DNA from 2 places in the Mesorhizobium sp. WSM4815 genome. Region 2 is predicted to be linked to the other one. Evidence: riboswitches for the same ligand, from Rfam matches in the RefSeq annotation. Region 2 holds a riboswitch; the other holds the start of a gene.
What was found. Region 2 has a riboswitch for S-adenosylmethionine ahead of AC0L2B_RS32425 (O-succinylhomoserine sulfhydrylase). Riboswitches for the same ligand answer to the same signal wherever they lie in the genome.

Region 1 (16,112 bases), on a different contig from region 2:
ATACGATCCTTCGCGTCGACACGCTTCCGGCGCGTCAGGGCAAGTTCATCGCGTCCGACGGCGTCCAGATCGCCTCGGGCATGGCTTCGAGCGCGGCCTGCGCCGCACGCCGCCTCGGCGCGGAGGTATCGCTGTGGGCGAGCGCGGGAGACGACCTCGTCGGCGATCAGCTGGTCGCCGGCATTGAGGCCGAAGGCGTCGATTGCAGCTTTGTCCGGCGCGTCGCCGGCGCGCGGTCGGCGCTGTCGGCCATCCTGGTCGACACGCATGGCGAGCGCATTATCGTTCCGTTCTATGACAAGCTCGCCCAGGCCGACCCCGAAGCGCTCCCCACAAAAGATCTCACCGCATTCGATGCCGTCCTGGTCGACGTGCGCTGGCCGGGCGCGGCAGCTCTGGCCCTGACGGCGGCGCGCGCAATCGGCCGTCCAGCCATACTTGACGCCGACACCGCGCCACGGGCCGTGCTGGAACGGCTGTTTCCGCTCGCCTCGCATGTCGTCGCGTCGGAGCCGGCGGCGTTCATCCTCTGCGGTGAGGAGCAAGGCCCGCCGGCGGCCTGTGAAGCGCTGGCCAGACGCACCGATGCATTCGTGGCGGTGACCGGCGGCGCAGCGGGAAGCTGGTGGTTCGACCGCTCGTTGGCGTCGGTGCGCCACGTCGCGGCGCCAAGGATCAAGGCAGTGGATACGCTTGCCGCCGGCGACGTGTTTCACGGCGCCTTTGCCGTCGGGCTGGCCGAGGCCATGCCGATCGAACGGACATTGCGCTTTGCCAGCGCCGCCGCCGCGCTCAAATGCCTGCGCTTCGGCGGCAGGCTGGGCGCGCCGGACAGGGCCGAGACACTGGCGATGATGGCGGCTCACTGGCCGGATTGAGCGCGAGGCGGCCTTCAAATCGGATGGTACCGCCGCTCTTTTGCTTGAGCATCGGATTTCACCTAAAACCGGTACGGGTCCGATGCTCTATCCCTTGGCCGGATGCTCGACTGCCTGCCGGCCAAAGTCCGGCACGTCGATGTCCTGGCCAGCCTCGATGATCGAGCGGCGCACGGCGCGGGTGCGGGTGAACAGGTCGAACAGCTTTTCGCCGTCGCCCCAGCGGATCGCCCGCTGCAGCGAGGCCAGATCCTCCGAGAACCGCGCCAGCATTTCGAGGATGGCATCCTTGTTGTGCAGGCAGACGTCCCGCCACATCGTCGGATCGGACGCGGCAAGGCGCGTGAAGTCGCGAAAGCCGGAGGCCGAATATTTTATGACCTCGGACTTGGTCACCGACTCCAGATCGTCCGCGGTGCCGACGATGTTATAGGCGATGATGTGCGGCAGGTGCGAGACGATGGCCAATGTCATGTCGTGATGCTGGGGATCCATCGTGTCGATGTTGGAGCCGCAGCGGCGCCAGAATTCCGAGAGCCTTTCCAGCGCCTCGGGATCGGTGCCGGGTAGCGGCGTGAAGATGCACCAGCGGTTTTCGAACAATTCGGCAAAGCCGGCGTCCGGGCCCGATTTTTCAGTGCCGGCCAGTGGATGGCCGGGGATGAAATGCACGCCGGCAGGCACATGCGGCTGCATCTGCGCGATGACCGACGCCTTGGTCGAGCCGACATCGGTGAGGATTGCGCCCTGCTTCAGCGCCGGTGCGATTTCCTCGGCGACCTCGCCCGAAGAACCGACCGGCACCGAAACGATGACCAGGTCGGCATCGCCGACCGCCTCTTTCGCATCCGACGTGTAGAAGGAGCCGAGGCCGAGTTGTTTCGCCCGCGCCAGCGTCGTTTCGCTGCGCGTCGAGATGGCGACATGACCGGCAAGGCCTTCGCGATGGATTACGCGGGCCAGCGACGAGCCGATCAGGCCGATGCCGACCAGCGCGATCTTTGCGAACATCGGTGATGTCATGGTGTTCTAGCTTTTCAGAAATGTCGCGAGGGCGGCGACAACGCCGCGATTGGCCTCTTCGGTGCCGATGCTCATGCGCAACGCATTCGGGAAGCCGTAGCCGGAAACGCGCCGCAATATGTAGCCGCGCGCACAGAGGTAATCGTCCGCAGCTGCCGCCGAATGTTTTTTGTCCTCGGGAAAGTGGATGAGGACGAAATTGCCGACGCTCGGCGTCACCCGCAGTCCGAGCCTGGTCAACTCCTCGCTCACCCAGGTCAGCCAGGTCTCGTTATGCGCCACGCTGCGCTCGACATGGGCACGGTCGCGGATCGCGGCAATTCCGGCCTCGATCGCGGTCGCGTTGACGTTGAAGGGACCCCGCACCCGATTGATCGCATCGATGACATGCATCGGCGCGTACATCCAGCCGATCCGCGCGCCGCCGAGGCCGAGCTTGGAGAAGGTACGGGTCATGACCACGTTTTCCGCGCCAGCCACCAGTTCGACGCCGGCTTCATAGTCGTTGCGGCGGACATATTCGGCATAGGCTGCATCAAGCACCAGTAGCACGTTTCGAGGCAGGCTGGCATGCAGGCGGCGCACCTCCTGGAACGGCAAATAGGTACCGGTCGGGTTGTTGGGATTGGCGAGGAAAATGATCCTGGTACGCGGCGTCACCGCAGCGAGGATCGCATCGAGGTCGGCACGCTCATTGGTTTCCTTGACCGAGACCGGGACAGCACCTGCCGACTGGATGTAGATCTTGTAGACCATGAAGCCGTGTTCGGTGATCACAGCCTCGTCGCCGGGCGCGAGATAGGTCTGCGCAAGCAGGCCCAGAATCTCGTCGGAACCATTGGAACAGACGATGTTCGCCGGATTGAGGCCATGCACCTCGGCGATCGCCTCCCGCAGGCGCCTGGCGGTGCCGTCGGGATATATGCCGAGCTTGGCCGCAACGTCGCGCGCGGCTTCTATCGCCTTCGGCGAGGGGCCGAGCGGGTTCTCGTTCGACGACAATTTGTGGACCTTGGCAACGCCGGCCGGCGCCGTGCTTTTGCCCGGCACATAGGCTTCGATGTCCATGATCCCCGCGCGGGGCGTTGGACGTGCCTGATCCGATGCCTGGTTCATATTGCAAAAATCCGTCGAGAACGCTTCCGCTGCTCCAACGCGATGCGAATTTCAGATCCGCCACACTGGAAGCCGCCGCGGAAATACAAGCCGTGGCCTGGAATGTCGAGAGGCGGCAATGATCGGTGCGTGACTGGCCGTTGACGCCGAGGCGCGCCGGTCCTAAAGAAAGGCGAAATCCCGTGGTGATTTGGCCGGTCGGCTTGCAGCCACGTTAAACAACTCGCTAAAGGGCCGTTTGCATCCTGTAACCGGCTTTGCGAAGGCAATGCCGGTTTTTTTGTTGTCCGCAGCCGGCCGGACAGTCGCATCGAGCCGAAAATCGCAATCGACTTTCGGAAAACACGATGGGTTAATGTAAGAGGATGCGATGGTCGCGCTGCGCACGAAAAGAACCAACAACGAGGCCGACGAGCCGTCGAGCCCGGTGTTGCGTTTCGGCGCCGACAAGCCGCTCAAGCTCGATGCCGGCACACTGCTGTCGCCGTTCCAGATCGCCTACAAGACCTACGGCACGCTCAACGACGCCCGCTCCAACGCCATCCTCGTCTGCCATGCGCTGACTGGCGACCAGCATGTCGCCAGCACCAATCCGGTGACCGGCAAGCCGGGCTGGTGGGAAGTGCTCATCGGCCCCGGCAAGATCATCGACACCAGCCGCTTCTTCGTCATCTGCTCGAACGTCATCGGCGGCTGCCTCGGCTCGACCGGCCCCGCTTCGACCAATCCCGCCACCGGCAAGCCGTACGGGCTCGACCTGCCGATCATCACCATCCGCGACATGGTGCGGGCGCAGTTGATGCTGGTCGACCATTTCGGCATCGAAAAACTGTTCTCGGTGCTCGGCGGCTCGATGGGCGGCATGCAGGTGCTGCAATGGGCGTCGAGCTATCCGGAGCGCGTTTTCTCGGCGCTGCCGATCGCCACCGGCGCGCGTCATTCCTCGCAGAACATCGCCTTCCATGAGGTCGGCCGGCAGGCGGTGATGGCAGATCCCGACTGGCATGGCGGCAAATATTTCGAGCAGGGCAAGCGTCCAGAAAAGGGGCTGGCCGTGGCGCGGATGGCCGCTCACATCACCTATCTGTCGGAGGCGGCCCTGCACCGGAAGTTTGGCCGCAACCTGCAGGATCGTGAAGCACTCACCTTCGGTTTCGACGCCGATTTCCAGATAGAGAGCTATCTGCGCCATCAGGGCATGACCTTCGTCGACCGCTTCGACGCCAACTCCTATCTCTACATGACCAGGGCGATGGACTATTTCGACCTTGCCGCCGACCATGGCGGCCGGCTCGCCGACGCCTTTGCCGGCACCAAGACCCGTTTCTGCCTGGTCTCCTTCACCAGCGACTGGCTGTTCCCGACCGAGGAGAGCCGCTCGGTCGTTCATGCGCTGAACGCGGCCGGCGCCTCGGTGTCTTTCGTCGAGATCGAGACCGATCGCGGCCACGACGCCTTCCTGCTCGACGAGCCGGAGCTGTTCGCGGCCATCAACGGCTTCATCGCGTCGGCGGCCCGCGCCAGGGGGCTCAGCGCATGACCCCCAAAGATTACAGCCTTTTCGAACCGGCATCTTGCGCCAGGCAGCAGCGCATGACGCCTGAAGTTTGCAGGCTTTTCGGATCAAGGTCATGCGCCAGGCAAGAGGCACGATCATGAGTGTCAACCACGCCCAGCGCGTCGACCTCGAAGTCGTCGCCGATCTCATCCCGCCGCAGTCGCGGGTGCTGGACGTCGGCTCCGGTGATGGCCTGCTGCTCGAATTGCTGCAGGCAACGAAGCAGGTCGACGGCCGTGGGATGGAACTGTCGCAGCGCGGCGTCAACGAATGCGTGGCGCGCGGCCTGTCCGTCATCCAGGGCGACGCCGACAAGGACCTCAAATTCTATCCCGACAAGGGTTTTGATTTCGTCGTCCTGTCGCAGACCTTGCAGGCGACCCGCAACCCGAAGCTGGTGCTTGACGAGTTGCTCAGGATCGGCAAGCACGCCATCGTCTCCTTCCCCAATTTCGGCCACTGGCGGGTACGCCTTTCGCTGTTCGTCGAAGGGCGGATGCCGGTGACCAAGGACCTGCCCTATTCCTGGTACGACACGCCCAACATCCATTTCTGCACCATCCGCGACTTCGTCAATCTCTGCGAAGAGCTCGGCGCAACGGTGGAAAAGGCAACCGCGCTCGACGCCAATGGCCAGAAAATCGGCCTGTCGATGCCTTGGTGGTTCTGGAATTTCTTTGGCCAGCAGGCGGTGTTCCTGCTGAAGAGATAACGGCGACCCGTCGCTTCGGCCAGCCGGCCCGAGTCCGGAGACATCTGGGACTGATCGAGGTCTAGCGATCAAGTTCCGGAAAATACGGATCGGAGAAAAACCGCCGACCGCGCTCGCCTTGCAAACAGTCGACCGGTGCTGCCGCATCGACCGGGACGGATCCGGGATCGGCCCCGGGACCGGCATTAGGATCGGCAACACCGCTGACCTCGAGGACCAGCTTGCGGCGTATGGCGGTCACGAATTCCGAAGCGGCATAGACCGGCAGCACGAAGGAGCCTGGCCCGCCTGTGACGCACTCGGCATAGTATTGGTCGAGATGGCTGAAGCTGGGCGACGGGCTGATCAGGATCGGCAGGCCATTGATGACGATGCCCTTTGCTATCGCGGCGTCGCGTGTCGTGGCGACGGGCATCCCGATATTGTTGGGGCCATCGCCTGAGATGTCGATGACGCTGCGCGTCGCGTCGAAGGCGGCTCCATCCAAAAGCTTGGCGCCGAAGGCGAGCGCACTGGAAATCGAGGTGCCGCGAAAGCTCCTGAACGGGCGCGCCTCGATCTTGCCGGCGAATACCTCGGCGCTCTCGGCATCGTCGATGACCTGCCAGGCAATGACGGCGTCGTCGCGGACGGTGCCTGCCCATTCGAAATAGGCCAGCGCAATGCGGCCGTTCACGCCCGAACGCACCGCATTGATGAAGTCGGGGTGGCGCAGTGCCTTGACATAGCCGGCGCGCTGCAGGGCGAATTCCTTTTCGTCCATCGAGTGCGAGATGTCGACCGCCAGCACCAGTTCGACGTCCACGGCAATGGTGTCGGCAGGCGCGGCCAAAGGTGCTGCCTGGGCACGGGCAAGGCAGGCAAGCAGGCTGACGCAGGTCGCCCAAAAGCGCGCAGCGGTTTTGGGGTAACGACAAGCATCGAAGCAAAGACTCAAAGCGTGTCGCATGAATCCAACGCCGCAGGCTTCCGAACGATGCCGGCAATCTTTCGCCGCGATCACGGCAAAATAAAGCTTACGGCCGGCTATGCCTGTTGGTGGGCTTTGGCGACGGCCGGGGGTGGTTCGATCGCGCCGGCCCTGACGCGGACTGGCTTGAGAGCCGGTCGCTCGAAATCTTTCACGATCGCCAATGAGCGCGGGAAGAATTCAATATTCTGCTGGCCACGGCCGATATTGAGGATCGCGGCGTCGGCAAGACGCGCCTCCAGCATCGACAGCACCCGCCGCAGCGTCGCGCCGTCGAACGTGTCCAAAGCCTCATCGATGATCACCCATTTCGGCTGCCGCAAGACCAGCCGGGCAAAGGCAAGCAGGCGCTGCTCGTCATCGCTCAATTCGCGCTCCCAGCGCGCCGACCGGTCGAGCGAGGATGACAGCCGCCCGAGACCGACCTCGGCAAGCACCGCCGAGATCTCGGCGTCGCTGACCGCGGCATCGGCGTGGTCGAGCACCTCGCGCAGCGTGCCGAGCGGGAAATAGGATTTTCGGGGAACGAAGGCCGGCACCTCTCCGGCCGGCATGCCGATCCGCCCGCTTCCCCACGGCCACAGACCGGCAATGGCGCGGAAGAACAGCGTCTTGCCGGCGCGCGGATCTCCGGTGATCATGACGCGCTCGCCGGCACGGATCTCGACATGGGGCTCGGCGAGCTTGGTGCATCCATCCCGCGACGCAATTTCGAGCTTGTCGAATGTCAGCCTGCCGTCCGGATTTTCGCCGAACTCGATGCGCCTCTCGCTGTGGTGGAGCACATCCGTTTCAGCAAGCGCGATGCGGAAATCGGCGACGCGCATCAGCGTGGCGCGCCAATCGGCGATGCCGCCGATATTGTTGATGAACCAGCGCAACGAGGAATGCACCTGGTTGAAGGCGCCGACAGCCATCATCAGCCCGCCGAAGCTGATGTCACCGGCGAAATAGACCGGCGCGGCGACGAGGATCGGCGCGACGACAGTGATCCAGCCATAGGTGTCGGTCACCCAGGAAAGATTGATCTGGGCGCTGTAGATGCGCCGCATCGCGCCCAGCACCGTGCCGAGGTCGAGCTCAAGCCGCCGTCGCGCGTCGGCCTCGCCGTGCGCAAGCGCGATGGCATCGACATTCTCGTTGACGCGGACCACCGAGGAGCGCAGCTCCGCCTCGCGCGTATAGCGGTCGGTGTTGAAGCGGATGAGCGGCCGTCCGACCAGCCAGCTCAGCCAGGAGGCGGTGCCTGCATAGAGGATTGCGGCCCACACCATGTAGCCCGGAATCGCCAGCGAATAGCCGCCGATATGGAAGACGAAGCCGGAAGACAGCGACCAAAGTACGCCGACGAACGAAACAAGCAGAATCAACGACTGCAATAGTCCTATGCCGAGACCTGTCGAAAGATCGGAGAGATGCCCGGCATCCTGCTGCAGGCGCTGGTCGGGGTTGACGCCGATGGCGCCGGCGTTGGCGAGCCGGAAAGCCCGCGCCGGCCGCATCCATTCACCGATCAGATCGACGGTCAACGCCTCACGCAGCTTCAGCCGGATCGTCTGGTCGAGCCAGGTCTGGCCGACATTGAGCACCACAAGCCCGCCGGCGATGGCGGAAAACACCAGAAGCTGGTGCAGGAAACCCTGCATGTCGCGCCGAGCCAGCGCGTCGTAAAAGGGCTCGTTCCAGCGATTGAGCAGAACCTGCCCGATCGAGGTTGCCACAATGACGGCGACGATGCCGAGGCAGGCCCAGAGCAGTTGTTTGCGGATCGGCGACTTCGCCAGCGCCAGCCTGATTGTCGCCAGTTGGTCGCGCAGGCTGCTGGCTTCGACCGACGCGGCAATCGGCTTGGCGCTGGCCTCGAAATCCGGATGATCAGCCATTGATGAAGACCCTTCGCAAGCGGTGCTGAAACCGGTGAGCAAGTCCACTCAATCGGGTAGCAAACCCGCCCACGACAGATAGGTGGGAAAAAGCGTGATTCCGATCACGAAAACGTCATCGGCGGCCCGGCGACGGCGCCTTCCCGCTCGGCGATATCCGGCCGAGCCTTGTGGCGCCATGCGGCGAGAAAACCGGCACGAAGACGCGGCGAGAGGCGCGCTGGACGACCGGCACACCCTGATAGAGCCGCTTCTGCGCCTCGACGACGATGACGCCGGAAAAGATCGGCCAGAACCTGCGGCCGGCGCGCTCCAGCACATTGTGGAACCGCATCATGAAGCGTCGCCGCGATGGCGGGAAGAACAGGGCGTCGGACCAGGCCGCGGGCGTGAAATTCGCTTCGCGCAGCAATTCGGTGAGCTGGCCGCGCGAGAAAGGCCGGCCGCTGCCGAACGGCGTATGCTCGAAACGCGCCCAGACACCGCGCCGGTTGGGCACGACGATGACGACGCGGCCTGCGGGCGACAGCACCCGCCAGATTTCGTTCAGCGTCTCGCGCGGGTTCTCGGCATGTTCGAGTGAATGGACGAGCAGCATGCGGTCGATGGAGGCATCGACCAACGGCAATTCCTCATCGAAGACCAGCGCGGTCGCGGTTGGCCCGGTGGCCGGCCAGACCACCGCGCCTTGCGTCGCCGGCATGAAGGCAAAGACTCGTTCGGCATCGGTGCCGAACCGCTCCAGCCATGGCAAGGTGTAGCCGAGGCCGACCAGGCGCTCATTGGGCACGACAGCCCATATCGAGGACAACGCCATGGTGATCGAGCGTTCGGCCAATCGCCCGAGCGTGGTCGAATAAAACGAGCGAAGGTCGACGATATCGGAATGCATGCGCGGCACGCTATCTTCGATGCTGTCCAAGTTCAACAAAGGCGCCCAGTTCTACAAAGACGGATGACATCCGCGGGCAAGCGCCCTATGTCTGCGGCGACTGCTGCATCGGCCAGAAATCGGTTTCGATTTCGGAAGACACGATGCAGCAGGTAAAAAGTGTCAGAAGCGTCCTTTGTGCGTCCAACTGGACGCGCGGCGCTCTCGTGGAGAGATGCGATGCCGGTTGAAATCGAACAATTCATGTGCCGCAGCGACAATTTCGGTGTGCTGGTGCATGACCCGAAAAGCGGCCAGACCGCGATCATCGACGCGCCCGAGGAGGCGTCGATCCTGGCCGCGATCGAGCGTACCGGCTGGACGCCGACGATGATCCTGACCACCCATCACCATGTCGACCATGTCGAGGCCAACCTGGCGCTGAAGGAGCGCTTCAAGCTGCGCATCGTCGGACCGGAAGCGGAAAAGGCAAAAATCCCCGGCATCGACGAAACCGTCGAACAGGGTTCGGTCATCCACCTGGGCGAGGAGAGGATCGACGTGATCGCCACGCCCGGCCACACGGCGGGCCATGTCTCCTATCATCTGCCGGCGTCGAAAGTGGCGTTCACCGCCGACACGCTGTTCGCACTCGGCTGCGGCCGGCTGTTCGAATGCAAGCCGCCGGTGATGTACGATTCGTTGAAGAAGCTCGCGGCGCTTCCGGCCGAGACGGTCGTCTATTGCGGCCATGAATACACGCTTTCCAACGCCCGCTTCGCGCTGACCGTCGACCCGACCAATTCGGCATTGAAGGAGCGCGCCGCGAAAATCGAAGCACTGCGCGCCGACGGCAAGCCGACGCTGCCGACCACGATCGGTGAGGAACTGTCGACCAATCCGTTCCTGCGCTGGCACGATCCGGCAATCCGCAAGCATTTCGGCATGGAGAACGCCTCCGACGCCGAAGTGTTCGCCGAAATTCGCAAGCGCAAGGACAATTTCTGAGCACCGTTGATGGTCTGGCATCCATGAAGTTCTGGGGAAAATGACCAGTTCCGCCGAAATCATCGCGGCGCTCGGCCTGAAACCGCATCCGGAAGGCGGCTGGTATGCCGAGACCTTTCGCGATGGCGCGGAAGGCGCTCGCGGCCATTCGACCGCGATCTATTTCCTTTTGGAGCAGGAGCAAGTGTCGGCCTGGCACCGCGTCAAGGACGCCTCCGAGGTCTGGCATTTCTATGCCGGCGCCCCGCTGGCACTGTCGATGCATCGGGAAAACGGGCCGGTGATCGAGCAGGTGCTCGGCACGGCATTGGCGGCGGGCGAGCGGCCGCAGATCGTTGTGCCGGCAGGCTGGTGGCAGTCGGCGCGCAGCCTGGGCGAGTGGACGCTGGCCGGCTGCACCGTGGCGCCGGGCTTCGATTTCGCCGCCTTCGAGTTGGCCGGACCGGGCTGGGGTCCTAGCCCAGCAGGAAACCCATCGTGATCGCCAGCTGGGCGGCATAATACAGCACCCAGACCGCGTGGCGTGTCCAGATACGGTGCGGCGAGATGGCGCTCAACAGGAACTTTTCCGCGGCGAGCAGCCCGTCGGACGCCATGAACAGCACGGCGCCGCCGACGACCCAGAAATTGTCCAGAGTGAGGGCCGAAATGCCCATGGCAAAAATTGTCGCGATATAGACGCTGATGGGAAGGCGCAGGGCGGGGCCGACACGGCGCCAGAGCGCAAAAAGCATGGCGAGCGCCAACACGGCCATTGCCACGGCAATCGCCGCGCGCCACGGCTCGGCCGAGAGCAGCCCGGCCCCCTCGCCGGAGCGCAGGAACAGCGCGATGTAAAGCCCATGCGCCACGAGAAAACTGGCCAGCCCGCCGACAAAAGCCTTTTCACCGTCGCGCGACAGCAATGCGTCGCCGATAGCACTGAGCGCCAGCGCAGCGATGAGCAGCCACGGGCCGCCCTGCAGCGATGCCAGCACAGCAAGCATCGCCACGGCCAGCGTCTTGACCGCGGAACGCGCAAGCTTCGGCGGCATGTCGATGGTGAAGGCGTAGATCACCGCGGCGGCCAGCGAAAACAGCAGCGTCGCATTGGCGTCGGCGTCGATGCCGCCGGGAAACGGCATCACGCCCCTGCCTCGCTCGCAGCCCTCTTGCGCAAGAACAGCGATTTCGCCGCAAGCGCTGCGCCGCCGGTGATCAGCACGCAGGCGGCGAGGATGCGCAGGGACGGCTCGGCGAAGCCGGCTGATATCAGCACCAGCGTCGACAGCAGCGGCGCGGCATAGCTTGCCGCGCCCAGCACCTGGATGTTGCCGCGCTTGACGCCGATATCCCAGGCGTAGAAGGCCGCGCCCACCGGCATCAGGCCGAGGCCGAGCACGGCCAGCCACTGGCCGGCGCCGACAGGCAGCACCGTCTCTTCCAGCATCAGATGACAGACAAGCGAAAGCGCTGCCGTGGCCGCACAGAACCAGGTGACGATGCTGGTCGGCACCGAAGGAAAGCGGCGCGACAACAGCGAATAGGACGACCACAGCACGGCGCAGACGCCGGCCATTGCATAGCCGAAGGCATAGCGCGCGTCGAAGGCAATCCCGCCGCCCTTGGTGACGATCAGAAAAGTGCCGGCAAGGCCGAGCAGTGCGCCGACGACATGGTTCCAGGCCAGCCGCTCGCCCGGCATCAGCGCCGATCCGAGCACGATCAGCAGCGGCCACAGATAGGCGATGAGGCTCGCCTCCACCGCCGGCGCGTTGCGCAGCGCAGTGAAATAGAAGAAGTGATAGCCGAACAGGCCGGCAATGCCGATCAGCCACACTTGCGGCGGTATTCTCTCGCTCCCGGAGGTGGCCGGCATGAACAGCCGCGCGACGAGCCCGACGCCGGTGCCGATCGTGAAGGTGATCGCCGAGAGCAGGAATGGCGGCACCGCGCCGGAAGCGTCCGTAAGCAGCGCCAGCAGCGCCCACATGGCGACCGCCGAGAAGCCGATCAGTGTTGCGCGCCCCATGTCCGTCTCCGGCGGCGCGCGATCGCGCCTAATCTGTCGCTTCGAACCGCTCCGCGCTGACGGTAAGGGTGCCGATTTTCGTGCCGACCGTGGCGTGGATCGGCGCATATACGCCGGTTTGGCCGACCGGTGCAAAGGTCACCATGATGCGGCTGCGCTTTCTCAGGTAATCCAGGGATTTGCGGTTCTTGCGATAACCCGCCACCGGCTCAAAATCCAGCCGGCAAGTGACGGTATCGCCCTCGTAGCCGCGCACCGAGGTCGAGCCTTTCGACTCGTAGGTCAGCGTCAGATCGGCGCGCATCTCGCCGTCATAGAGCTTCACCGTGCGCCCGCAGACCTTGTCGAGACTATCGGCATGGATGACGGTGGCGGCCATCGGATCGAGCACCGAGGCGAGATGGCTGGCGGCCAGCGGTATCCATTTCTTGGAATTGCGCTTCTTCGGCGCAGGCACGACCTTGGTCGCGGTAACAGTGCCGTTGGCGAACTGGATATCGATCATCGATGCCTTGTCGCCCGATTTGTAGTCGGCGCGGAACGCCTGCGGCTGCAATTGCTTGCCCAAAATCTTGCCCTTCGACGAGACCGTGCCACGCGTGTCGTCGAATATTGTGGCGAGGCCGGCGCTGGAGACGCTGCCTTCGATCGAATAGGTATCGCCTTCGTAACTGCTGGAAAAGCTTGCCTTGGCCACCGAGAAGCCGTGGACCGAAACCGTATACTCGCCCTTGAAGGATTGTTGCGTGGCGGCAGAAATTGGCGTCGGCAGCGCCACGGCGAGCGATGCAAGGAGAGCATGAGACGAACGAAGCATGGCGGGATCGATCCTCGATTTCAGCAGAAGCGCGCAACTCCAGCCTGGCATCTCCTTGTGCGACCGCTTATAGACTGAATTTCGGCCTTTATGTGAAAGACGTCGTCACACCCGGGCGCAAGCCAGAGCTTGACGCATCGCCGAAATGCAACTATGGAACGCCAACTTTTTCCATAAGGCCGCCTGACCGAAACCGCGCGCCACCCGGCGCGGGTTGAATGTTTGGCCAGACCGAGAACTGAAGGTTTAGAACCATGTCCCGCACCTGCGAACTCACTGCCAAGGCAGTCATGTCCGGCAACAATGTGAGCCACGCCAACAACAAGAGCAAGCGTCGCTTCCTGCCCAATCTCGTCAATGTGACGCTGATCTCGGAAGCGTTGAACCAGAATGTGCGCCTGCGCATTTCGGCCAACGCGCTGCGTTCGGTCGAGCATCGCGGCGGCCTTGATGCGTTCCTGGCCAAGGCCGACGCCAAGGAGCTGTCGCAGCGCGCGCGGCTGCTGAAGAAGCAGATCGCCAAGAAGCTCGCCGAACAGCCGGCCGCTTAATTTTTCAGGCAACCGCCTTCGGCATCGGACCGAAAAGTGCGAAGCGGTTTTCGGAGAAATCCGATGGCCAAACAGCAATGGAGTGTCGTCCGAACTCGGCATGACACCCCGCTGGTTCCATTACCCAGGATAAAAAAATGAGCTTTTTCTCCCGATATCTGCCCTTTGTTGCGGCCATGGCGCTTGTCGTGGTGGCGTCGAACGTCCTCGTGCAGTTCCCGCTGCAGGGTGCAATCGGCGGCCTGTCGCTGGCCGACATTCTGACCTGGGGCGCCTTCACCTACCCGTTCTCCTTCCTGGTCACCGACCTTGCCAATCGCCGCTACGGCCCGGCTGTGGCGCACCGGATCGTGTTTGTCGGCTTCACGGCGGCAGTGATCTGCTCGGTAGTCATCCCGCCCTTGCTGTTCCGCTACGGCCTGATCGAATTCGAGACGGCTGCCGACCGGCTGGTGCGCATTGCGGCGGCTTCCGGCACCGCGTTCCTGATCGCGCAGCTGCTCGACGTGACCGTGTTCAACCGGTTGCGCCGGCAGAGCTGGTGGCGGGCGCCGATCGTCGGCACGCTGGTGGGCTCGGTATTCGACACCGCGGTGTTCTTCACGATCGCCTTTTCGGCGGCTTTTGCCTTCGCTGGCCCGAACGATGGCTTTGCGCTCGAAACCGCGCCGCTGATGGGCGTGCTGCCGGTCGAGGCCATGCGCTGGGTGTCATGGGCGCTCGGCGACCTCGGCGTGAAGCTGATCATAGCCGTGGTGGCGCTGATCCCCTACCGGCTGCTTGCCGCCCGCTGGAGCCAGCCGGCACTGGCGGCATAGAGAAAAGATCATGCCCACAGGTTCTCGAGCATGATCCCATGGGTCCAACTCGATACCGCGAAAACGCCTGACGGCGACCACGCGCTGCGCCTGAAACAACGCGGCGCCGAATTCTCGATCATGCTCGGCTCGAACGAGCTGATGAACAGCCGCCTGAGCGGTTCTGAGGAAGCGCTGGCGAGGCTGTCCTGCCAAAGGATTGCCGGCCGCAGGCAGCCGAAAATCCTGATCGGCGGGCTGGGCATGGGTTTCACGCTGCGCGCCGCGATTGCCGAGCTTGGCGCCGATGCCGGCATCGTTGTCGCCGAGTTGGTGCCCGCCGTGGTGGCGTGGGCGCGCGGCCCGATGGCCTCGCTGTTCGGCGGCTGTCTCGACGATCCGCGCGTGACCATTCGCGAGGCGGATGTCGGGCAGATCATACGATCGGAAGCCTCGGCTTGGGATGCCATCCTGCTCGACGTCGACAATGGGCCGGAAGGGATCGTCCACAGGGCCAACGATGCCCTTTACAGCGTAGCCGGGCTGATCAGCGCGAGAGCAGCGCTCAAGCCCGGCGGCGTGCTGGCGGTCTGGTCGCAGGGACCCGACAGCGGCTTTACCCGCCGGCTCAAGCAGGCGGGCTTCGCGGTCGAGGAGGCCAAGGTGCGAGCCAATGGCAAGCGCGGGGCACGCCAAATCATCTGGATCGCGAGCAACGGACCCCGGCCTGCCGCAACCGGCGCCAAGCTGTAGCTTGTTATCGGCCGTCCTTTGCCGACCGCCTCTCAATCCTCGTGCAGCACAAATTCCAGATACAGATTACGCTGTAGCATCGAGTGGTTGTCGTCCGAGACCAGCGACACCATCAGCGCGCCGTCGTCGCGGGTCCAGACGTCGAGCCCTTCCATATTGTCGATCTGGTACCCCATGTCGGCTTCCATCAGCACCGGCCCGTCGGCAACCGCGCCCTTCTCGACGCTTTCGCCATAGATGCGCCGCAGCCGCATCTTGACGCCGCCGGCCATCGAAAAGCTGCGCTCCAAAAGCAAGAGGTCGCCGTCCGGCAGGAAGGCGCCGTCGGCAATGTCGAAATTGCCGTTGCGCTTGACGGTGAAGACGCCCTTGTGCGGCCCTTCGATAACGGCCGCATAGATGTTGCCTGCCTTGTCGAGGCTCTTTTCCGAGACCACGACCAGCCCGCCTTGGTGCTGGCCGTCAGGATTGGCGTGGGTGACGGTCTCAAAGCCGCGATTGCGGCGAAGCTCCCAGGCTGGAATCAGGAAGTCGAGCTGCCTGAACGGCGGCTTCATGTCGCCCGGTTCGATCTTGAACTGTGCAATGCGGTGATCGCGCTCGAAGCCGACTGTGGCAATGCCGTCCTTGAGCGCAAGGCCTTCGGCGTCGACCTCCCATTTCTCGGCGATCAGCTGGCCCGCCTCGTCGGCCATCTGCTGCATACGGAAATTCCGGATGCCGGATGGGCGCTTGTCGGCATCATGGGTGACGGTGCCGAAGAACCAGAAACCGGTGTCGGCGACGCCGATGAAATCACTGCCGGGCTTGCGGAAACGAAACGCCGACAGCGCGCCGAAATCGCGTGACGGCGAGGTCATTTCCAGCCCGCCGACGAATTCGAGCGGGCCGAACCGCTTTTCGTCACCGCCGATATGAAACCGGTCTATCAGCCGTGCCGAGATTTCGATCGGCTCGACCGCAACGGTGCCGGCAGCGATGGGAGCCGACAAGGCGATGCCGGCAACGAACAGGGCTGTGGCGGCGAAAAGCGTCTGCCGAAAGCCGCCCCGCGAAAAAATCATCCGGCGCGCCGCATGCCGCCGCGTCGCGTGTCGCGCATGCTTTCCTCGCCAAACAGCGAGGCCAGTTGCTCGGTCATGGCGCCGGCCAGTTCCTCGGCAT
Region 2 (16,112 bases):
GCAACTCGCCAAGAAGCCGGTTGCCGCACTGCTGCAGACGCGCGACCTGCTCAAGGGCGACACAGGCGCACTCTGCGATCGCATCGACCAGGAGATTTCTCTGTTTCAGCAGGCTTTGCAGGACGATACCACACTGCGGCGGCTGCAGCGGATTGCCCGGCTGGCGGCATGAGACGTCATTCGGCAGAATGACAGGAATATCCGGAATCGTGCCGCGCGTCTTTGGGGCGCGCGGCAGCGCTTCAGGCCTGTCTTCCCAGGAAGGAAGGCGCTTCCCCGATGATCTTCTTGTCTTCCTTGCCGATGGCGTCGAGATCGCGGCCGTCATAGGGAAGCGACAACAGGATGCGCCGGATGATGGCAAGTCGCGCGCGCCGCTTGTCGTTGGCCTGTATGATGATCCAGGGCGCGAATTCCTTATGCGTGCGTTCGAACATGAGATCGCGCGCTTTGGTGTAGTCGTCCCATTTGGCGATGCCGGCAATATCGATCGGCGAGAATTTCCAGTTCTTCAAAGGACTCCAGCGGCGATCGTGAAACCGCTCGAGCTGTGTTTCCCGACCGATGTTCAGCCAGAATTTGAAGAAATGGATGCCCTCGTTACAGATCATCCGTTCAAAATACGGCGTCTCGTCCAGGAATTTCTGATGCTGCTCCGGCGTGCAGAAGCCCATAACCGGCTCGACGCCGGCGCGATTGTACCAGGAGCGGTCGAAGGTGACGAACTCGCCGGATGTCGGAAAGTGCGCGACATAGCGTTGGAAATACCATTGCCCGATTTCGGTTGGGCTAGGCTTGGTCAGCGCCACGTTGCGCGCTGTCCTGGGGTTCATGTACTGGCGCAGCGCGAAGATTGTGCCGCCCTTGCCGGCGGCATCGCGTCCTTCGAACAGCGACATCACCCGCTTGCCCGTCGATTGCAGCCATGCCTGCGCCTTGACCAACTCGATCTGCAGCCGCTCGAGCGTCTCGTCATACTCGTCGCTTTTCATTTTCTTGTCGTAGGGGTAGCCGCCGGCGGTCAGCTTGTTGTCCTCGATCCAGTCCGGAAGCTTGGGATCCTCTATGTCGAACTCGAACTCCTTGCCGTTGATCCGGATCTTTTGCGGACCTGGAACAGGCGCGGCGGCATCTTCCTTGGGGTTTTTCATCGAGATGAACCTTTCCAGCTTCCGGACTCATGCTATTGGGAGCCTTACTGCATCGGCCCGAAAATCGGAATCGATTTTCGAAAGGAACGATGCAGCAGATTTAGTAATAGCGCCGGTCAGCGGGAAGTTTCCAACCTGCCGGTCGGGGTGGGGACGGAGGCACAGTGCGCGCGAATGGCTGACAGTAGCTGACAATGGCTGATATGGGCGGCGCAGAACAGCGAACCACGGCGCAAGCCGTCGCCACCCGGTTGTGGAACAGCCGCTGGCTGCTTGCGACCGGCATCGTCGCGATCTTGACGGTCTATGGTTTCGCAGACATGTCCTTCCATGTTGTGCTGCTGGCATGTGCTGTGCTGCTGCTCGCCGCCGCGATGCTGCCGGCCGGCGTAGCGCGCCAATCCGCGGAGGATGCCGCGGCGATCGAGGCGGGCGGGCTACAACAGCTGTCGGGAGAATATCTGGCGGCCGCCGTTGCCGATCCGCTGATCATCTTCGATCGCACCGCGACGATCGTCCATGCCAACGCCGCCGCCTTCGCTGCCTTCGCCGGCATCGCACCGGGCATGTCGCTGTCGCTGAAATTCCGCGCGCCCGAGATGCAGGCCCTGCTGGACAGTATCCTGTCGGGCGCCGCCGCTGCGGACGTCGTCGAATACACCGAAAAGCTGCCGGTCGAACGGGCCTATCGGGTGAGTGCCTCTTCGGTCGGCCACGGCACCGACCTCTATGTGCTGGTCTTCAAGGACCAGAGCGAGGCGCGCCGGATCGACCGGATGCGGGCCGACTTCATCGCCAATGCCAGCCATGAGCTGCGAACTCCGCTCGCCTCGATCTCCGGTTTCATCGAGACGCTGCGCGGCCCGGCCCGCAACGACCCGGCGGCGCGCGAGCAGTTCCTGCAGATCATGCACAACCAGACCGGCCGCATGGCGCGTCTGATCGACGACCTGCTGTCGCTGTCGCGGCTGGAGATGAAACCCTATCTGAAGCCGGGAACCGAGGTCGATCTCCGCCAGACCCTCGACAGCGTCATCGATTCGCTGGGTCCGCTTGCCCGCGAAAACGGCGTTGCCATCGAGCGGGATTTCGCGAAAGGACCACTCAATGTGCCGGGGGATCGCGATGAACTTTTCCAGGTTTTCGAAAATCTGCTGGAAAACGCCTGCAAATATGGACAGTCGGGTGGACGTGTCGTGGTGACGATTGCCCACAGCGATGACGGTCCCGAACCGGGCATCGACGTCACCATCCGGGACTTCGGCCCCGGCATTCCCGAGGAGCACATCCCGCGCATCACCGAACGTTTCTACCGCGTCGACGTCGAAAACAGCCGGACCCAGAAGGGCACCGGCCTTGGCCTGTCCATCGTCAAGCATATCCTGACGCGCCACAATGCCAGGCTGTCGATCACATCGGAGGTCGGCAACGGCGCAGCTTTCACGGTGCATTTGCTGGCGCACTGACATCTCACTATCTAAGTACGCGCCGGCCCGAGTACCGGAAGACTTTAGGACCGCCGGATGCGTGGATACAGGACTTTAGAGCCTATTCTGTGGCCTAGTGGACGCACGTCGCTCTAACGGTTTCTTTTTTCTGTCATCCGGCTAGCGTATCAGCGGGGATTCGAGGAACGACTCGGACCAGAAGACCCGGGAAGGCATCTCCATGCAGTCCGTGCACATCGTCAGCGCCTATGACGAGGAGCTGAAATATCTGTCGAAGCGCATTGCCGCGATGGGCGGGCATGCCGAACGCATGGTCGAACAGGCGATTGCCGCTCTGGTCAACGCCGACCCTGGCCTTGCCCAGAAGGTCATCCGCGACGATGCCGTTCTTGACCAGGGGCAGCGCGAGATCGACGATAAGGCGATCATCATCATCGCCAAGCGCCAGCCGATGGCGACGGATTTGCGCGAGATCGTTGGCGCCATCCGCATCTCGGCGGATCTCGAACGGGTCGGCGACCTCGGCAAGAATGTCGCCAAGCGCGTGGTTGCCGTCATAGAAGGGCGCCAGCCGACCAGCCTGTTCCGCGGCATCGAGGCTTTGGCGGACCTGGCGTTGACGCAGCTCAAGGAAGTGCTCGACGTCTACGCGTCGCGCTCGGTGGAAAAGATCGGCTTCGTGCGTGACCGCGACGATCAGATCGACGCCGTGTACACCTCGCTGTTTCGCGAGTTGCTGACCTACATGATGGAAGATCCGCGCAACATCACGCCCTGCACGCACCTGCTGTTCTGCGCCAAGAACATCGAGCGGATCGGCGACCACGCCACCAATATCGCCGAGACGATCTACTACATCGTCACCGGCGACCAGATGCCGGCCGAGCGGCCGAAGGGCGACAAGACAGACAAGATTGTGCTTCCCGCAACGCTACCGGCGAAGTGAGCGGCTGCCTCTCGAACCCATTGCTGATTTAGGCTAAGCTTTACCGAACGTTCCTGATCCTGACCCGAGGCCATGCCTCCAGGAGGTAGCGATGGAAACCGTTCGGAACCTGACGCCGGCCCCGCCGACATCGGCCATCGTCGCTTCCAGCGTCTATACCGCCGGCCGGCGTGTCGCCGACATTCCGATCGAGGAAGCCGGCGAATGGGCCAAGAAGCCAGGTCATGTCGTCTGGATCGGCCTGCTGGAGCCGGACCGCGACCTGTTGCTTCGTGTCCAGGCGCAATTCCACCTGCACGATCTGGCGATCGAGGACGCCGAGCATCCGCATCAGCGGCCGAAGATCGAGCAATATGGCGATGCGTTGTTCATCGTTGCCCGCACGGCTCAACTGATCGACAGGCGCGTCACCTTCGGCGAGACGCATCTGTTCGTCGGCGCCGGCTACATCGTCAGCGTCAGGCACGGTCCGTCGACTTCTTATGCCGCCGTTCGCCAGCATTGGGAAAGCTGCCCGCATTCGCTAGCCAAAGGCGAGGATTTCGTCCTCTATGCCATTCTCGATTTCATCGTCGACAACTACATGCCGGTGCTCGAGCAGATCGAGGACGAGGTCGAGGCGATCGAGGACAGGGTTCTGCTGAAGCCGATGACCGGCTCCGACATAGAGCGGCTCTACATGCTGCGCCGCGATCTCTTGCGCCTGCGCAACGCCGCGCTGCCGCTGGTGGAAGTCTGCCGCCGGTTGACCAGCGCCGACCTGCCGCAGATCCATGCGGCCATGCACCCGCTGTTCCGCGACGTCACCGACCACATCCGCACCGTCCAGGAGAAGATCGACAGCTTGCGGGAGGTGCTCGCATTTGCCTTCGAGGCGAGCCTCCTGGTTGGCCAGAGCCAGGAAACGGCGATCACCAAGAAGCTCGCCTCATGGGCTGCAATCCTGGCGGTGCCGACGGCGCTCGCAGGCATCTACGGCATGAACTTCAACGACATGCCGGAACTTAGGATGGAATATGGATATCCGGTCGTTCTGGGAGCGATTATTTTGGTCTGCTCGGTTCTCTACTGGCGCTTCCGCAAGAGCGGCTGGCTGTGAAAGAGAAGGGAGTAAGGGAGTAGGGCAGTAAGGGAGTATGTAGTGCGTTGCCTTGCCAAGGTCGCACTCACTAAGCCTGATCTTTACCTACTCCCATACTGCCCTACTCCCTTATTCCCTTATCTGCTCCGCCGCCGCTCCGAAGCGGGCTGAAACGCAACGCGAGCGTGATACTTGCAATAGGGTCCGGTTTCGGCCGCGTCGTTGCCGCAGAAATGGAACTCTTCCGAAAGCGGATCGCCATTCGGCCATTTGCATGTCCGCTCGGTCAACTCGACGAGCTGCAGATGCCGCGAGATCGGTACGACGACGTTCTCGACCGGACGGACATAATGACGCGTCACCGGTACGGCGTCGAATTGCGCCTGCAGCGCGGTCGCGCCGATCGACGTGGTGATATGCCGCGCAGTGCTCGCGGCCCGCGACACCGATTTCTGCACGGTCGATCCCTGCACGCTCTTCTTCTGGCGTGCCGGCGTGGCAGTCGCGCGTCCGCGGCCCGACAGTTTCAGCCGATGCACCTTGCCGATGACGGCATTGCGGCTGACACCCCCAAGCTGTGCGGCGATCTGGCTGGCGCTCAGCCCCTCCGACCACAATTTTCTAAGAAGTTCGACCCGCTCGTCAGTCCAATTCATGAGACCGCGCTCCTGCTGAAATGTGCGGCGATCGGAATCCTTCCACGATCCGGCTTCCGCCGGGCAGACACCACATATATCGGGTGATTAGGTCCGCCGCACGAAATCTAGTTATTTCTCGACCTACAATTACCTTATGCGCTGACTCGGTGACAAGAGTCCGAGGGCCAACACGAATCGGTTTTTTCGGTTTTCCCCAACTTGCCCGGTCGCTGATGAGCCGGCGTCTCGCTGGAAAGCTTGCCGCGCGTCCTTGCACGACGTTTTCGTTGACTTCATGGCCGAAAAACACGATAAGCCGCACAGGCCGCCGCTTTGGCGGCTTTTTGATTTTCCGGTTCCGGAGACGCATATAATGAGCGGTTCGGCGCTTTTCGAGACCTTTACCCGCGCACCCCTGGCCTTCGACCATGGGGAAGGCACTTGGCTGGTCACCGACAAGGGCGAGCGATATCTCGATTTTGGCGGCGGCGTTGCCGTGAATTCGCTGGGCCACAGCCATCCGCATCTGGTCTCGGCACTCACCGAGCAGGCGGCCAAGCTCTGGCATGTCTCCAACCTCTACGAGATTCCGGGGCAGAGCCGTCTGGGCGAGCGGCTGGCCGACGCAACCTTCGCCGACAAGGTGTTCTTCACCAATTCCGGCGCCGAGGCGCTGGAATGCGCCATCAAGACGGCGCGGCGCTACCATTTCGTCAAGGGCCATCCCGAGCGCTTTCGCATCGTCACCTTCGAAGGCGCTTTTCATGGCCGCACGCTGGCGACCATCGCCGCCGGCGGCCAGTACAAATACCTGGAAGGTTTCGGCCCCAAGGTCGAAGGTTTCGACCAGGTCGGTTTCGACGACATCGAGGCCGTCGAAAAGGCGATCACATCAGAGACCGCCGCGATCCTGATCGAGCCGGTGCAGGGCGAGGGCGGTATTCGCCCGGTGCCGACACAGTCGCTGAAGCGGTTGAGGCAGCTCTGCGAACAGCATGATCTGCTGCTGATCTTCGACGAGGTCCAGTGCGGCATCGGCCGCACTGGAAAACTGTTCGCGCATGAATGGGCTGGCGTCACGCCCGACATCATGGCCGTCGCCAAGGGCATCGGCGGCGGCTTCCCGGTGGGCGCCTGCCTTGCCACCGACGAGGCCGCCGTCGGCATGACCGCCGGCGTGCACGGCACCACTTTCGGCGGCAATCCGCTGGCGATGGCGGTCGGCAACGCCGTGCTCGACGTCGTGCTGGCAGACGGTTTTCTGGAGGATGTGCAGCGCAAGGCGTTGCTGCTGAAGCAGGGGCTGGCGGGCGTCGCCGACGAATTTCCCGATGTCATCGAAGACATCAGAGGCAGCGGCCTGATGCTCGGCCTGAAATGCGCCGCGCCCAACACCAAGGTGAACATGGCATTGCGCGACCAGCATCTGCTGGCGGTTCCTGCCGGCGACAACGTTCTTCGCCTGCTGCCGCCGCTCACCGTCACCGACGCCGAGATCCATGCGGCGCTCGACCGCATCCGCGCCGGCGCCCGGGGCCTGTCGGACGCCATCGCCGCGGCTGCGGCGAAATAACAGTCGGAAGACCCACATGAGCCTTCGCCATTTCACCGATCTTTCCGCCGTTTCCGAGGGCGATCTGCGCCTTATGCTGGACGATGCCGTCGTGCGAAAGGCAAGGCTCAAGGCTGGCGAGCGGACAAAACCGCTTGAAGGCAAGGTGCTGGCGATGATCTTCGACAAGCCGTCGACGCGCACGCGCGTGTCCTTCGACGTCGGCATGCGTCAGCTCGGCGGCGAGACCATCATGCTGACCGGCGCCGAGATGCAACTCGGCCGCTCCGAAACCATCGCCGACACGGCCAAGGTGCTGTCGCGCTATGTCGACGCGATCATGATCCGCACCACATCGCATGACCGGCTGCTGGAACTGACCGAGAACGCCACCGTCCCCGTCATCAACGGGCTGACCGACGATACCCATCCCTGCCAGCTGATGGCCGACATCATGACCTTCGAGGAGCATCGCGGCCCGGTCGCCGGCAAGACCATCGCCTGGACCGGCGACGGCAACAACGTGCTGCATTCACTGCTGGAGGCCTCGGCGCGGTTCCGCTTCAACCTCAACGTCGCCGTGCCGGAAGGCAGCGAGCCGGCGCAGAAGCATGTCGACTGGTCGAGGGCGCATGGCGGCAAGTTGAACTTCACCCGCTCGCCCGAGGAGGCCGTCCACGAGGCCGACTGTGTCGTTACCGATTGCTGGGTGTCGATGGGCCAGGAGCACCGTGCTCGCGGCCACAATGTCTTCTCACCCTATCAGGTCAATGCGGCACTGATGGCGAAGGCAAAGTCCGACGCCTTGTTCATGCACTGCCTGCCGGCGCATCGCGGCGAGGAGGTCACCGACGAAGTCATCGACGGCCCGCATTCGGTGGTGTTCGACGAGGCCGAGAACCGGCTCCACGCGCAGAAGGCGGTTTTGGCCTGGTGCCTCGGCGCTTGATCCGGGTCACCGTGATCCGGGCCGCCGTTATCCCAGCCGCCTTGATCCGGGAGTGCGTGATGCCTATCTCAGGCGCATCACGCAAATCGAGCGCGTTTCGACGCATGCGCCCCGGAGGGCGGCATCGCCGCGCCCCGGAGCTTTGTCATGTTGGAAACCCGTCAATTGGCTGAACATCAACCCAAACTCGGCGAATTCGGCTACGCCGGCGACGATCATGTCGTGCCTTTCGAGGTCGGCCCGCTCGACGTGCGCGGCCGTACCGTCCAGCTCGGGCCGATGCTCGACGCGATCCTCGGTCGGCATGACTATCCCGAGCCGGTCGCCCGCCTGCTGGCGGAAGCTTGCGTGCTGACGGTGCTGCTCGGCACCTCGCTCAAATTCGAAGGCAAGTTCATCCTGCAGACCCGCACCGACGGGCCGGTCGACATGCTGGTGGCGGATTTTTCCACGCCGCATGCGCTGCGTGCCTATGCCCGCTTCGACGCCGACCGGCTGGAGGCACTGACGTCTGCCGGCGAGACCTCGCAGCGGACGCTGCTTGGCAGCGGTGTCCTGGCGCTGACCATCGACCAGGGCGCCCACACGCAGCGCTATCAGGGGATCGTCCAGCTCGACGGCGAGACGCTCGAGGAGGCCGCGCGCACCTATTTCCGGCAGTCGGAGCAGATCCCGACCGATCTCAGGCTTTCGGTGGCCAAGCTGTTGACGCCCGGCATCGGCGGTGCCCGCGAGCAATGGCGCGCCGGCGGCATCCTGGCGCAGTTCCTGCCGCAATCGCCCGAACGCATGCGCGTGCCCGACCTTCCGGGTGGCGACGGCGATCCGCGCGAGGAGATCCATGATCCGGCCGACAATTCCTGGCAGGAACTGCTCGCGTTGCTTGGCACCATCGAGCCGACGGAACTGATCGACCCGACGATCGGCGCCGAGCGGTTGCTTTACCGGCTGTTCCACGAGCACGGCGTGCGCGTCTTCGGCGGCGTGCCGGTAGCCGACCAGTGCTCATGCTCCAGGGAGAAGATCCGCGGCATTCTCGGAGGCTTCTCCGCCGACGAGATCAGGGACAGCACCGAGGATGGCGGCATTCACGTCGCCTGCGAATTCTGCTCGAAGCAATATGACTTCGACCCGGCGGAATTTGCTGCGGCTCAATAGAATTGAAATCACCGACGAAGCGTTGGCGCTGCCCCTCACCCTTACCGTCTCCCCGTGAAGAACGGGGAGAGGGGGCGCCAGCGTTGCGACAGGTTGTCCAGTTGATAGATAGATGGGTTCCCTTTTCCCCGTTCACTATACGGGGAGAAGGTGCCGGCAGGCGGATGAGGGGCAGCACGACCTTCCGGCCATCTATCTCTCTCAGTTCACCGTCCGCCGCGTGCCCGGCAGGTCGAGCGAAAAGGCGGGGATGGCGACGTCGAACGTTTCGCCCCGCTTGTTGCGCATCGTGTAGTGGCCGACCATGATGCCGGATGGCGTCGAGAGTGGGCAGCCAGACGTATACTGATAACTGTCGCCTGGATTGAGTTCAGGCTGGTCGCCGACAACGCCGGCGCCGCGCACCTCCTCGACCCGGCCGGTGCCGTCGGTGATCTGCCAGTAGCGCGACAGAAGCTGCACGAATTCATCCGACTGGTTGTCGATGGTCACCTGGTAGCCCCAGACATAGCGGTTCTCCGAAGGGTCGGAGCGATCTTCCAGATAGAACGGCCTGACCTGCACTTCGATGTCGCGCGTGACGGCGCTGTACATAAATCACTCCACACTATGCAGACGGAACATTCGACCCTCTCCGCAGTTCGGTCAACGGGGTGCGTCGCCTCGGTGTCTGCCATCGTTGCCCGAATTTGTTAAGCGCAGGTGCCGAACAACAATGTCATTTAAGTGACACGTGACAATGATGGTGTGCAGGGCCGGGGATGGTGTGCAGGGCCGGGCGACTCAGCATTCTGTCGAACTGTTGAAAACGGCTTCATGCGGCCGGTTTTTTCTGGAGCGACCAGATATTGATGGAATTGACAGTCACAGCCGCCTTGCTTTCCATAGTTCTGCTTGTTGTCAATCTCGCCAGCATCCTGCTCGCTTCGTTGAAGCTGAAGCGGCCTGGCAGGATCACGCCGCCAGCCGCCAAGGCGCCGCCGGTGTCGATCGTCGTGCCGTCGCGCGGCGTCGAGCCGTTTACCGAGGAGACGCTCGAGCGCGCCTTCTCGCTCGACTGGCCGCACTATGAGCTCATCTTCTGCGTCGCCCATGCCGACGACCCGGTGGTCGGGCGGATCACCGATGCGATCGCCCGCTTTCCGGCCGTGCCGGCCCGGCTGCTCGTCGGCGACGACCGCATCAGCGGCAATCCGAAACTCAACAATTGCGTGAAGGGCTGGGAGGCCGCGCGCCACCACTGGGTCGTCCTTGCCGATTCCAACGTCCTGATGCGGAGGGACTATGTCCAGCATCTGATGACGGCATGGCGGCAGGACACCGGCCTCGTCTGCTCGACGCCGATCGGCTCGCGGCCGGACGGGATCTGGGCGGAGGTCGAATGCGCTTTCCTCAATACGCTGCAGGCGCGCTGGCAATATACCGGCGAGGCGCTCGGCCTCGGTTTTGCCCAGGGCAAGAGCATGCTGTGGAACAAGCCATTGCTCGACGCCAATGGCGGCATCCGTGCGCTTGCTGCGGAGATTGCCGAGGATGCCGCTGCGACCAAGCTTGTCAACGGGCTCGGACTGCGCGTCAATCTCGTTGCCTCGCCGTTCGAGCAGCCGCTCGGCTTGCGCACATTTGGCGAAATCTGGTCGCGCCAGGCCCGCTGGGCACGCCTGCGTCGCGTCACATTCCCACTGTTCTTCGCGCCCGAGATCCTGATCGGAGCGGCGCCGCCGCTGGTGCTGGCGCTGGTTGCGGCAGCAGGCGCCGGTTTCAGCCTGCCGGCTACCGCCGTCGCCGTGCTGATAGTCGCCTATCTGCCGGAATGCGCTCTCGCCTCGGCCAAGGGCTGGCACCTGTCGCTGCGCATGATCCCGGCGATGGTTGCGCGGGACGTGATGCTTCCCGCCATCTGGGTGCGCGGCTGGCTCAGCGGTGCCGTCGACTGGCGCGGCAACACGATGACCATCCAAACCAGCGCCGTTGCGGAATTGGAAGAGTCGCCGTCGGGCGCCTGACCGCGCCGCTTTGCAGATCAGAGCGCAGCAGTTCGGCGCGTATCCCTATCTGGCGGCTAAGGCCTGCTCGATGTCTTCGAGCAAGTCGTCAGTGTCCTCTAGTCCGACGGACAGCCTGAGCGTGCCTGGCCCGATGCCAAGTTCGGCCCGCGCCTCGTCGCTCAGATTCTTGTGTGTCGTCGTCGCCGGATGGGTGATCAGGCTCTTGGCGTCACCGAGATTGTTGGAGATCAGCACGACATCGAGCGCGTTCTGGAAGGCGAAGGCCGCCTGCTTGCCCCCCTTGACGTCGAGGCAGATCAGCGTCGAGCCGCCCGACATCTGCTTCTTGACGATCGCCGCCTGCGGGTGATCGGCGCGGCCGGGATAGATGACGCGGACAATTTCCGATCGCTCGGCGAGGAAGTCAGCGATCCGGCCGGCACTTTCCGTCTGCTGGCGAACGCGCAGCGGCAGCGTCTCCAGCCCCTTCAGCAGCGTCCAGGCATTGAAGGGCGAGAGGCTGGGACCGGTGTGGCGGAAGTAGTCGTGCAAATTCTCGTCGATCCACTTCTTGTCCGACAGGATGATGCCGCCGAGGCAGCGTCCCTGGCCGTCGATGTGCTTGGTCGCCGAATAGACGACGATATGGGCGCCGAGCTGCAACGGCTTCTGCTGCAAGGGCGTGGCAAAGACGTTGTCGACGATCAGCCGCGCGCCGATCGAATCGGCAAGCGAGGCTACGGCTGCGATGTCGACGACCTCCAGCGTTGGATTGGTCGGGCTTTCAAGGAAGAACAACTTGGTGTTGGGCCTGACCGCCTTTTCCCAATTGGCGATGTCGGTGCCGTCGACCAGCGTCGCCTCGATGCCGTATTTCGGCGCCAGCGTCTCGACCACCCAGCGGCAGGAGCCGAACAGCGCGCGCGCCGCCACGATGTGGTCGCCGGCCCGGGCGCTGCACAGCAACGCCGCCGTCACCGCCGCCATGCCGGATGCGGTGGCGCGGGCATCTTCGGCACCTTCCAGCGCACACATGCGCTTCTCGAACATGTCGACCGTCGGATTGGCATAGCGCGAATAGATGAAGCCCGGTTCCTCGCCCTTGAAGCGGGCTTCCGCCGCCTGCGCCGTGTCGTAGACATAGCCTTGCGTGAGATACATCGCCTCGGAGGTTTCGCCGAAGCCGGAACGCAGCGTTCCTGCATGCACGAGGGCGGTCTGAGGCTTCCAGTTGCGCGTTTTGCTCGTCATCACCTTGTTCCAAACACAAAAAATGGTCCAAACACAAAAAAACCGGCCGCGAAAGTCGCAACCGGTCGTACGGCCTTTCGGCCCGACGGTCCTTTAGCGACTTGTTTAACGTGGCTGCAAGCCGACCGGCCAAATCACCACGGGATAACGATCCTTTAGACCTGCACCGCGCTTGCGTCAATTGCCGGCATGATTAAGAGGTTTGTACCAGCGGGTTCCACGGCAAGAACCTGCGACAAGACGAGACCACGCCCGGCCTTCGAGCGGAGCCAGACTTTGCGGCAGACAGGCATTCTTCCGGATCAGGATATTTCCGCGCTGTACCAGTCGGGCGCGCTGAAGTCGCCGCGCGCGCTCGACGCCGACCAGGTCCAGCCGGCCAGCCTGGACCTCAGGCTTGGCGACAAGGCCTGGCGGGTGCGCGCCTCCTTCCTGCCCGGCCCCAACCACAGGGTTGCTGAAAAACTCGACCGCCTGAAGCTGCACGAAATCAATCTCACCGATGGTGCGGTGCTGGAGACGGGCTGCGTCTATATCGTGCCGCTGCTCGAGAGCCTGGCGCTTCCGGCAAACATTTCCGCCTCGGCCAACCCAAAAAGCTCGACCGGGCGGCTCGACATCTTCACCCGCGTGATGACCGATCGCGGCCACGAGTTCGACAAGATCGCTGCCGGCTACAACGGCCCGCTCTATCTCGAAGTCAGCCCGCGCACCTTTCCGATCGTCGTCCGCACCGGCTCGCGGCTGTCGCAGATCCGGTTCCGCACCGGCAACGCGCTTTTGTCGGAAAGCGAGCTGCACGAATTGCACCGTGCCGAGACGCTCGTCGCCACCGAGCCGCCGAACATTTCCGGCGGCGGCATCGCACTGTCGATCGACCTCGATGGTGACAAGGACGGGCTGGTCGGCTACCGCGGCAAGCACCACACCGGCCTGGTCGATGTCGACAAGCGCGCCGCGCAGGATGTCGTCGATTTCTGGGACCCGCTCTACAAGAGCGGTGCCGGCGAACTGGTGCTCGACCCGGACGAATTTTATATCCTCGTCAGCCAGGAAGCGGTGCATGTGCCGCCGCTCTATGCCGCCGAGATGACGCCCTTCGATCCGCTGGTCGGCGAATTCCGCGTCCACTATGCCGGTTTCTTCGATCCGGGTTTCGGCCATTCGGCCTCGGGCGGCACCGGCAGCCGGGCCGTGCTCGAAGTGCGCAGCCACGAAGTGCCGTTCATCCTCGATCACGGCCAGATCGTCGGACGGCTGGTCTACGAGCACATGCTGAAGCGGCCGCAGGCGCTCTACGGCACAGATCTCGGCTCGAACTATCAGGCGCAGGGCCTGAAACTGTCCAAGCATTTTCGCGCCGCGCGCTGATCGCCCGCTATGATCAGACCATGCTTGCCTGACCTTACGGGTCGTGCTTGGCTGTCTTAGCCGTCAATACGGTTGGAACAAGGGGAACAGAAAATGCAGATTTCAAGATGGATCGCATCGGCAGCAACAGCCGTCATGCTGGCGATGTCAGCCGGGTCGCTGTCGGCGCAAGCACAGGAAAAGTTGAAGATCGCCACTGAAGGCGCCTATCCGCCGTTCAACACCATCACCGCGGATGGCAAGCTCGTCGGCTTCGACATCGACATCACCAAAGCGCTTTGCGCTCAGATGAAGGTCGAATGCGAACTTGTCACGCAGGACTGGGACGGCATGATCCCGGCGCTCCAGGCCAAAAAGTTCGACGCCATCATCGCGTCCATGAGCATTACCGAGGAGCGCAAGAAGCAGGTCTCCTTCACCAACAAATACTATACGACGCCGCTTTCGCTGGTGGCCTTGAAGGACAGCGATATTGCCTCGACCGAACCGGCGGCACTCGCCGGCAAGACAGTCGGCGCCCAGGCTTCGACCACCCAGGCCGACTATGCCCAGGATGTCTATGGCAAGGCCGGCGCCGAGGCGAAGCTCTATCCAACCCAGGAGGAGGCGGTCGCCGACCTGATGAACGGCCGTCTCGATGCCGTCCTTTCAGACAAATTCGTGCTGATGGACTGGATGAAGAAGTCGAGCGACGACTGCTGCAAGATGGTCGGCGACGTCAAGGGCACGGAGACCGAAGCCGGTATCGCCGTGCGCCAGGAAGACAATGCGCTGCGCGAAAAGCTCAACGCCGCAATCGACGCGATCGTCGCAGACGGCACCTACAAGAAGATCCAGGCCAAATATTTCGACTTCGATATTTATTGAGGCGCTGAAGCTGCGCGTTCTTCCTTCTCCCCTTGTGGGAGAAGGTGGCCGAGCGAAGCTCGGTCGGATGAGGGGTGTTCCAGGGAACACCAACGTCTCATTCCTTCCAGCACCCCTCATCCGTCTCGGCGCTGCGCGCCGATCCACCTTCTCCCACAAGGGTAGAAGGAGAAGGTTGGCGCCTAAAGCGCCTTGACCGCCACCTTCACCGGCTGCTCGATTTCAAGCGGGTTGCGCAGCGGCAGGCCAAAATCCTTGGCCTCGATCTCGAAGACGTCGCCGGCCTCGGTCCTGACGCCGTCGGCGAAGGACAGTGTCGCGGTGCCGAACATGTGCACATGCACGTCGCCCGGCTGGCGGAAGGCCGAATATTTGAAGTGGTGATGTTCGAGATTGGCGATGGTGTGTGACATGTTCGCCTCGCCCGACAGGAAAGGCTTTTCCCACAGCACCTGGCCGTCGCGGAGGATGCGCGATGAACCCCTGACGTCGGACGGCAGCTCGCCGATCAGGATTTCCGGCCCGAACGAAGCGTTGCGCAGCTTGGAATGCGCGAGGAAAAGATAGTTCACGCGCTCGGTGACGTGATCGGAAAACTCATTTGACAGCGTGAAGCCGACGCGGAACGGGACGCCGTCGTCGCCGATGATATAGATGCCGGCGACTTCCGGCTCTTCGCCGGCATCCTCGGCGAAGGCGGGCGACAGAAGTGCCGCACCGGGCGCCACTGCCATGGTGCCGTTGCCCTTGTAGAACCATTCCGGCTGCACGCCGGTCTGGCCCTTGGCCGGCTTGCCGCCCTCCAGCCCCATGCGGAACATCTTCATGGAATCGGTGAGCTGCTTCTCGCCGTCGCTGCTGAGCTTCTTGTGCATGGAATCGCGGGTCGCGGCGGAGCCGAGATGTGTCAGCCCGGTGCCGGTGAGGTGGAGATGCGCCGGGTCGGGATGGTTGATCGGCGACAGCAGCCGCCCCTTCTTGTAGGCGGCATCGAGGTCGACCGCTTCACCAAAACCCTTGCGCTCGATGAGGGCGACGAGCCCGGTGCCAGTGCGCGCGGCCTCCATTGCCAGCGAATAGACGCTGCGGGCGCCGTTGATGATTCTGGTCTTGCCGCCGTTGCGGGCGACGACGCGGATGGTCTCCGCCTCGTCGAGGATCTGGGAAATCAGCATGACGTACCCTCTCTCAATTGCCTTGGCCGGCCTGCCGGTCTGGCAAGCTTTTCCTGGCGCAGCTCGGACGGTGTCCGCGCCACGGGTGAAATTCTTCGTCCGGATTGCTCGCGGGCCCGGTCCCCTGGGGGACTTCCTTGCGCCGCCCGGCAGCGCCGCGATGTGACCCGTGCCTCCTAAAAGCGCGCCGCCTTTGAAAAGCGGCCCACTTTAATCCTTGCTTTCATGCATGCCGTTGTCCCAACACGCTGCACACGTTTGGCGACATGCATGAGTTCCCTCAAGCCTTGTTCTTGTTGTAGACGTCGAAGACCACGGCGCCGAGCAGCACCAGGCCTTTGACCACCTGCTGCCAATCGACATTGACGCCCATGATCGACATGCCGTTGTTCATGACGCCCATGATGAAACCGCCGACCACCGCGCCAACAACCTGACCGACGCCGCCCATCGCCGAAGCGCCGCCGATGAACACGGCGGCGATGACGTCGAGCTCGCTGCCGAGGCCGGCCGCCGGCACCGCCTGGCCAAGGCGCG

Region 1: another riboswitch for S-adenosylmethionine. It lies ahead of metX (homoserine O-acetyltransferase MetX); the one in region 2 lies ahead of AC0L2B_RS32425 (O-succinylhomoserine sulfhydrylase).

The regions. Positions count from the first base shown of each region.
Region 1 is NZ_JBVVQS010000099.1:58,053-74,164, forward strand. Features, by position in the region: gene AC0L2B_RS23435 (sugar kinase) at 1-878, shown strand, start outside; gene AC0L2B_RS23440 (prephenate/arogenate dehydrogenase family protein) at 966-1,901, opposite strand; gene hisC (histidinol-phosphate transaminase) at 1,908-3,017, opposite strand; SAM riboswitch at 3,190-3,267, shown strand; gene metX (homoserine O-acetyltransferase MetX) at 3,388-4,557, shown strand; gene metW (methionine biosynthesis protein MetW) at 4,673-5,287, shown strand; gene AC0L2B_RS23460 (DUF1194 domain-containing protein) at 5,349-6,119, opposite strand; gene AC0L2B_RS23465 (ABC transporter ATP-binding protein/permease) at 6,314-8,140, opposite strand; gene AC0L2B_RS23470 (class I SAM-dependent methyltransferase) at 8,256-9,032, opposite strand; gene gloB (hydroxyacylglutathione hydrolase) at 9,252-10,019, shown strand; gene AC0L2B_RS23480 (cupin domain-containing protein) at 10,060-10,500, shown strand; gene AC0L2B_RS23485 (lysoplasmalogenase family protein) at 10,475-11,143, opposite strand; gene yddG (aromatic amino acid exporter YddG) at 11,143-12,030, opposite strand; gene AC0L2B_RS23495 (DUF3108 domain-containing protein) at 12,059-12,847, opposite strand; gene rpmB (50S ribosomal protein L28) at 13,102-13,398, shown strand; gene AC0L2B_RS23505 (queuosine precursor transporter) at 13,536-14,216, shown strand; gene AC0L2B_RS23510 (spermidine synthase) at 14,247-14,948, shown strand; gene AC0L2B_RS23515 (esterase-like activity of phytase family protein) at 14,981-16,012, opposite strand; gene cobT (cobaltochelatase subunit CobT) at 16,009-16,112, opposite strand, start outside.
Region 2 is NZ_JBVVQS010000102.1:763,930-780,041, forward strand. Features, by position in the region: gene AC0L2B_RS32370 (enoyl-CoA hydratase-related protein) at 1-172, shown strand, start outside; gene ppk2 (polyphosphate kinase 2) at 243-1,151, opposite strand; gene AC0L2B_RS32380 (sensor histidine kinase) at 1,346-2,617, shown strand; gene phoU (phosphate signaling complex protein PhoU) at 2,820-3,545, shown strand; gene AC0L2B_RS32390 (magnesium and cobalt transport protein CorA) at 3,637-4,644, shown strand; gene AC0L2B_RS32395 (GcrA family cell cycle regulator) at 4,764-5,282, opposite strand; gene AC0L2B_RS32400 (aspartate aminotransferase family protein) at 5,638-6,837, shown strand; gene argF (ornithine carbamoyltransferase) at 6,854-7,765, shown strand; gene AC0L2B_RS32410 (Hsp33 family molecular chaperone) at 7,913-8,923, shown strand; gene apaG (Co2+/Mg2+ efflux protein ApaG) at 9,125-9,517, opposite strand; gene AC0L2B_RS32420 (ceramide glucosyltransferase) at 9,775-10,929, shown strand; gene AC0L2B_RS32425 (O-succinylhomoserine sulfhydrylase) at 10,975-12,162, opposite strand; SAM riboswitch at 12,236-12,313, opposite strand; gene AC0L2B_RS32430 (2'-deoxycytidine 5'-triphosphate deaminase) at 12,439-13,533, shown strand; gene AC0L2B_RS32435 (ABC transporter substrate-binding protein) at 13,627-14,400, shown strand; gene araD1 (AraD1 family protein) at 14,583-15,575, opposite strand; gene mmsB (multiple monosaccharide ABC transporter permease) at 15,856-16,112, opposite strand, start outside.